DNA from 2 places in the Streptomyces sp. NPDC007157 genome. Region 2 is predicted to be linked to the other one. Evidence: riboswitches for the same ligand, from Rfam matches in the RefSeq annotation. Region 2 holds a riboswitch; the other holds the start of a gene.
What was found. A riboswitch is a leader RNA that binds a small molecule or an ion and turns the genes downstream of it on or off. The one in region 2 is predicted to bind ZMP and ZTP.
Positions count from the first base shown of each region.

Region 1: another riboswitch for ZMP and ZTP. It lies ahead of ABZ642_RS24455 (glycine hydroxymethyltransferase); the one in region 2 lies ahead of ABZ642_RS07745 (bifunctional 5,10-methylenetetrahydrofolate dehydrogenase/5,10-methenyltetrahydrofolate cyclohydrolase).

Region 1 is NZ_JBEYFE010000013.1:214,930-218,463, forward strand. Features, by position in the region: gene rocD (ornithine--oxo-acid transaminase) at 24-1,229, opposite strand; ZMP/ZTP riboswitch at 1,332-1,421, shown strand; gene ABZ642_RS24455 (glycine hydroxymethyltransferase) at 1,454-2,908, shown strand; gene trpS (tryptophan--tRNA ligase) at 3,051-3,534, shown strand, end outside.
Region 2 is NZ_JBEYFE010000003.1:495,791-499,324, reverse strand. Features, by position in the region: gene ABZ642_RS07750 (CU044_5270 family protein) at 1-391, shown strand, start outside; gene ABZ642_RS07745 (bifunctional 5,10-methylenetetrahydrofolate dehydrogenase/5,10-methenyltetrahydrofolate cyclohydrolase) at 392-1,240, opposite strand; ZMP/ZTP riboswitch at 1,267-1,349, opposite strand; gene ABZ642_RS07740 (nuclear transport factor 2 family protein) at 1,522-1,887, opposite strand; gene ABZ642_RS07735 (hypothetical protein) at 2,060-2,356, shown strand; gene ABZ642_RS07730 (ABC transporter ATP-binding protein) at 2,460-3,534, opposite strand, start outside.

The DNA.
Region 1 (3,534 bases), on a different contig from region 2:
GCTCGTCTCGCGGCGGCACCCCCTCAGGCGCTCAGGACCTCCCACAGTTGCTCAACCCCCCACTCCAGATCCTCCTCCGCCACCACCAACGGCGGAGCCACCCGCACGGTCGCCCCGTGCGTGTCCTTCACCAGCACCCCCCGCTCCATCAACCGCTCCGACACCACCCGCCCCGATCCCACCGCCGGATCCACGTCCACGCCCGCCCACAGCCCCCGCCCCCGCACGGCGGTCACCCGCCCACTGCCCGCGATCTCCGCCAGCCGCCGATGCAGGACCTCCCCCAACTCGGCCGCCCGCTCCTGGTACTCACCGCTGCGCAGCATCGCGATCACCTCCAGCGCCACCGCACAGGCCAGCGGGTTCCCGCCGAAGGTGGACCCGTGCTCGCCGGGCCGGAAGACCTCCAGCACCTCGGCCCGCGCCACCACCGCCGACACCGGCAGCACCCCGCCCCCCAGCGCCTTCCCGAGGACGTACACATCCGGTACGACCCCCTCGTGCTCGCACGCGAAGGTCCGCCCGGTCCGCCCGAGTCCGGACTGGATCTCGTCCGCGACGAACAGCACATCCCGCTCGCGCGTCAGCTCCCGCACCCCCGCCAGATAGCCCTCCGGCGGCACGATCACCCCGGACTCGCCCTGGATCGGCTCCAGCAGCACCGCCACCGTGTTCTCGGTCAACGCGGCCCGCATGGCCGTCAGATCGCCGTACGGAACGATCTCGAAGCCGGGGGTGTACGGCCCGAAGTCCGCCCGTGCCTCGGGATCGGTCGAGAAGCTGATCACCGTCGTCGTACGGCCGTGGAAGTTGCCGCCGGCGACCACCACCTTCGCCCTCTCCGACGGCACCCCCTTGACCCGGTACCCCCACTTCCGGGCGGTCTTCACGGCGGTCTCCACCGCCTCCGCCCCCGTGTTCATGGGCAGCACCATCTCCATCCCGCACAGCTCCGCCAGTTCCGTGCAGAACGCGGCGAACCGGTCGTGGTGGAAGGCGCGGGACGTCAGCGTCACCCGCTCCAGCTGCGCCTTCGCCGCCGCCACCAGCCGGGGGTGGCCGTGCCCGAAGTTCAGCGCCGAGTAACCCGCCAGGAAGTCCAGGTACCTGCGCCCCTCCACGTCCGTCATCCACGCCCCCTCGGCCGTGGCGATCACCACCGGCAGCGGGTGGTAGTTGTGCGCGCTGTGCGCGTCGGCGGCGGCGATGAGGGCTTCCGTAGTGGTCACGGCGACTCCAGAGAACGCGGCGAGGTGCCCCCTTACTACCCTCTGCCCCTGCCCGACTGGTGGACGCCACGGCCCCCGGGCCCGGCGTGCCGGGTAGTCTGACCAGCGGGCCGTGACTGGCGCGCTGGGATGGGACCGACCATCGGGGAGCGGCCTGTGTCTGATCGAGTGCCGTGCGCCTGGGCCGAACCGTGAACGCCGAACGCCATGTCCGGAGGTCCCGAATGTCAGACAAGTCCGCGCCCCTCTCCACCGAGTCCACCGCGTACCGCGCCGCCCTCGACGTGATCCGCGCGGTCGAGCCGCGGGTCGCCGACGCCATCGGCCAGGAGGTCCACGACCAGCGCGAGATGCTCAAGCTGATCGCCTCCGAGAACTACGCCTCCCCGGCGACCCTGCTCGCGATGGGCAACTGGTTCAGCGACAAGTACGCCGAGGGCACCGTCGGCCGCCGCTTCTACGCCGGCTGCCGCAACGTCGACACGGTCGAGGCGCTCGCCGCCGAGCACGCCCGAGAGCTGTTCGGCGCCCGGCACGCCTACGTCCAGCCGCACTCCGGCATCGACGCCAACCTGGTCGCCTTCTGGGCCGTCCTCGCCGACCGCGTCGAGGTCCCCTTCCTGGAGAAGGCGGGCGTCCGCCAGGTCAACGACCTCTCCGAGGCCGACTGGGCCGAGCTGCGGCAGGCCTTCGGCAACCAGCGGATGCTCGGCATGTCCCTGGACGCCGGCGGTCACCTCACCCACGGCTTCCGCCCGAACATCTCCGGCAAGATGTTCGACCAGCGCTCCTACGGCACCGACCCGGCGACCGGCCTGATCGACTACGACGCGCTGCGTGTCCAGGCCCGCGAGTTCAAGCCGCTGATCCTGGTGGCCGGCTACTCCGCGTACCCCCGTCTGGTGAACTTCCGGATCATGCGGGAGATCGCCGACGAGGTCGGCGCGACCCTGATGGTCGACATGGCGCACTTCGCGGGCCTGGTCGCCGGGAAGGTCCTGACCGGTGACTTCGACCCGGTCCCGCACGCCCAGATCGTGACCACCACCACCCACAAGTCGCTGCGCGGCCCGCGCGGCGGCATGGTCCTGTGCGACGACTCGCTGAAGGACCAGGTCGACCGCGGCTGCCCGATGGTCCTCGGCGGCCCGCTCCCGCACGTCATGGCCGCCAAGGCCGTCGCCCTCGCCGAGGCCCGGCAGCCCGCCTTCCAGGACTACGCCCGGCGCATCGTCGACAACGCGCGTGCCCTGGCCGAGGGGCTGACGCGCCGTGGCGCCACCCTGGTCACCGGCGGCACGGACAACCACCTCAACCTGATCGACGTCGAGTCGTCCTACGGCCTCACCGGCCGCCAGGCCGAGACGGCCCTCCTCGACTCCGGCATCGTGACGAACCGCAACGCGATCCCGGCCGACCCGAACGGCGCCTGGTACACCTCCGGCATCCGCATCGGCACCCCGGCCCTGACCACGCGCGGCCTGGGCACGGCCGAGATGGACGAGGTGGCGGCCCTGATCGACCGTGTCCTGACGGCGACCGAGCCGGGCACGACGAAGTCGGGCGCGCCGAGCAAGGCCTCGCACGTCCTGGACGAGAAGGTGTCGACGGAGATCGCCCAGCGCGCGACGGACCTGGTGGCGGGCTTCCCGCTGTACCCGGAGATCGACCTGGGCTGATCAACGCCGTCAGGGGCAGCGCCCCCTGACGTGCGCGGGGAACTGCGCGACCGGCCACAACGGCGCCGCAGTCCCCCGCGCATCGGACACCCCCCCCACCGCGGAGACCAATCCCACCCGCACCCTCTGCGAGAATGGGGGCATGGCCTCTGATCGACCCCGCGTGCTCTCCGGCATCCAGCCCACCGCCGGCTCGTTCCACCTCGGCAACTACCTCGGCGCCGTCCGCCAGTGGGTAGCCCTCCAGGAATCCCACGACGCCTTCTACATGGTCGTCGACCTGCACGCGATCACGATCCCGCAGGACCCCGCCGACCTGCGCGCCAACACCCGCCTCGCCGCGGCCCAGCTGCTCGCCGCCGGCCTGGACCCGGACCGCTGCACCCTCTTCGTGCAGAGCCACGTCCCCGAGCACGCGCAGCTCGCCTGGGTCATGAACTGCCTCACCGGCTTCGGCGAGGCCAGCCGGATGACCCAGTTCAAGGACAAGGCGGCCAAGCAGGGCGCGGACCGCGCCAGCGTCGGCCTGTTCACGTACCCGATCCTCCAGGTCGCCGACATCCTGCTCTACCAGGCCAACGAGGTGCCCGTCGGCGAGGACCAGCGCCAGCACGTCGAGCTCACCC
Region 2 (3,534 bases):
CCCGCCGCTCGGCACACCCCCGCACGACCCGGCGGAACTGCGCACCTACCTGACCGAGCTGATCTACAGCCACACCCTCACCACGCCGGAACTCCTGGACGCCACCCGCGAGCTGCTCGACAACTGGACGCTCGGCGCCCGGGAGTCGGCCGCCCTGGCCCGCCTCCTCGCCGACGCCCAGGGGCTGCGCCCGGCCGGCCAGGTCACCGACCGGCTCGGCCGCACCGGGCAGGCATACGTCCACGTCGAGGCCTCGGGCGCCCGGCGGATGCTGATCCTGGACCCGGCCACCGGTGCCGTACTCGGCCTGGAGACCACGTTCACCCGGGACGACCCCGAGTACGGCGTGCGGGCCGGTGACGTCATGGAGTACAGCGCCTGGATGCGCTGATCACACCCCGAGCTGCCGGGCGGCGGCGGTGACCGTCTGCTCCAGCAGCACGGCGATGGTCATCGGGCCGACCCCGCCCGGCACCGGCGTGATCAGCGAGGCCCGTTCGACGGCGGTGTCGAAGTCGACGTCACCGACGTTCCCCTCGTTGTAGCCCGCGTCGAGCACGACCGCGCCCGGCTTGATGTCCTGGCCCCGGATCAGCCGGGGACGGCCGACGGCGGCGACCACGATGTCGGCCTCGCGAACGGCCGCCGACAGGTCGGCGGTACGGGAGTGGCAGTAGGTGACGGTGGCGTCGCGGGCGAGCAGCAGCATGCCGGCCGGCTTGCCCAGGATCGCGCTGCGGCCGACGACCACGGCCCGCTTCCCGGCGGGGTCGACGTCGTACGCGTCGAGCAGCCGCAGGATGCCGCCGGGTGTGCAGGAGACGAAGCCCGGCAGGCCGAAGCTCATCGTCGCGAACGACGCGAAGGTCACGCCGTCTACGTCCTTCTCCGGCGCGATCGCCTCGAACGCGGCCCGCTCGTCGATGTGTTCGCCGACCGGGTGCTGGAGCAGGATGCCGTGCACCGCCGGGTCGGCCGACAACTCCCGCAGCGTGCCGACGAGTTCCTCGGTGGTCGTGGTGGCGGGCAGCGCCACGTGCCGGGAGGCGATGCCGGCCTTGCGGCTGCGGTTCTGCTTCATCCGGACGTAGGTGACGGAGGCCGGGTCCTCGCCGACCAGCACGGTCGCCAGACACGGTGTGGTGCCGGTGCGTGCGGTGAACTCGGCGGCCCGCAGCGCGGTCTGTTCGACGATCCGGCGGGCGACGGCGGTTCCGTCCATGAGACGGGCATGGGTCATGCGGCACACTCCTGAGCTGGTCAGACCTTGATCGCCCAGGCGCACGGCATCGACAGTGCGGGCCGCTCCACGGTGGTGCTCCACCTCAGCGCCAGTCACGGCCCGCGCCCAGCGTAACCGAGACCCTCAGCGTTTCCCACGACGGTGCGCCGCTCGCAGGGCCGTCCGCAACAGCACGACGGACGTACGCGGACGCGTGCGGCGGCGGTGCCCGAGCCCCGCTCGTGCCGAGAAGGTCCAGGTCAGCCGGGCGCTGACCTGGACCCGCGCGGTCCTTCCGGCTACTCGTCCCATGCCTGGATCATGATCTGCTCGGCGATCTTGCCGTCGCGCAGCGTGATCATCGACTCGGCGAGCACCCGGACACCGTCCGCGTACTCGCAGGACTCGCTGTAGGCGGCCTGGTCGCCCTGCACGATGCACTGGTCCAGCTTGTGCGTCATGTCCCGGCTGTAGACGTCGTCCAGCATCGCGGCTATGTCCCTGCGGCCGTGCAGGACCTTGGGGTGGCTGGGCTGGGCGGTGCGGTCGACGATACGGATCTCCGCGTCGTCCGCGTAGAGCGCCAGCAGGGTGTTCCCGGTGTTCCCCTCTACGGCCCGGCGCAGTGTGGCGGTGTCGAACGTGGAGCCTGTCGCGGTGCCCATGATGACCTCCTGCGGGAGCCCGCGACCCGATGCGGAGCGGGCCGCGACAGCCCCACCTTCGAGCCTCCTCCGCCCCGGCGGGCTCGGCAAGCGCAGGCCGGGCGCTCCGCCTGACGGGTGAGGGGGACCGGCTGCCCGTGTCCGGCCCGGCGCCCGGGCCGTTGCTGGAGACATGATCTCAACACGACGCATCGTCGCCGCCGTCGGCCTCGCCGTCGGGGTCACCGGCCTCGCCGCCCCGCTGGCGAACGCGGCCGACGCGAGCGCACAGAACCCCGGGAAGCTCACCGCGCTCGGCGTGCTCGACTCGGTCTCCCGCATCGGCATCCCGGCGGAGTACCAGGACCAGATCCCCAAGGTCTCGGAGCAGGTGCAGGGGCTGAACGGAGTCCACAAGCTGAGCGAACTGCACCAGCTCACCGACCTGGCCGCGCCCGCCATGGGGCTGGTGCCGGGCATCGAGTACTGACCCACGCCCCACCCCGAGGGCCGTCCCGGACAAGGGGCGGCCCTCGTCGTACTCGGTGCTCGGCGGTCGACTACCGCGTGCCCGGTGCCCAGGAACCGCGTGCTCAGTGCTCGGCGGCCAGGAACTGCGTCGCCGCCAGCTCCGCGTACAGCGGATCCGCGGCCACCAGTTCCCGGTGCGTGCCCACCGCGCGGACCCGGCCCGTGTCCATCACCACGATCCGGTCGGCCATCGTCACCGTCGACAGGCGGTGCGCGACCACCAGCACCGTGGTCGACCGTGCCACGTCGGCGACGGTGTCCCTGAGGGCCGCCTCGTTCACCGCGTCCAGCTGTGAGGTCGCCTCGTCCAGGAGCAGCAGCCGGGGCCGGCGCAGCAACGCCCGTGCGATCGCGACCCGTTGCCGCTCGCCGCCGGACAGCTTGGTCCCGCGGTGCCCGACCAGCGTCTCCAGGCCCTGCGGCAGCCGCGCCACCAGACCGTCCAGCCGGGTCGTCTTCAGCACCCGTGTCACCGCGTCCTCGCCCGCCTCCGGATTGCCGAGCAGCAGATTGTCCTTCAACGACCCGGACAGCACGGGGGCGTCCTGCTCGACGTATCCGATGGCCGAGCGCAGCAGGGGCAGTTCCCAGTCGGCGAGCGGGCGGCCGTCGAGGGTGATGGAACCGGACTCCGGGTCGTAGAACCGCTCGATCAGGGAGAAGACGGTGGTCTTGCCCGCGCCGGACGGGCCGACGAACGCCGTCATGCCCCGTGCGGGTATCGCGAAGTCGACCCCGTGGTGGACGTACGGCAGGTCGTCGGCGTAGCGGAACCGCACGTCGGTGAAGGTGACGGCGGCCGGTTCGGCGCCGGCGGACGGCAACTCGGCGGGTTCGGACGGCGGTTCGGCGGGCAGTCGGAGCGCCTCCTGGATCCGGGCGAGCGCGCCGGCGCCGGTCTGGTACTGCGTGACCGCGCCGACGACCTGCTGGATCGGCGACATCAGGTAGAAGACATAGAGCAGGAACGCCACCAGCGTGCCGATGCCGATCGCGCCGGTCGCCACCCGCGCCCCGCCCACCGCCAGGACCGTGATGAACGCCAGCTGCATCGCGAGCCCCGCCGTGTTGCCCGCGGCGGCGGCCCACTTGGCGGCCCGCACGCTCTGCCGCCAGGACTCCTCGGCGGCCTCGTGC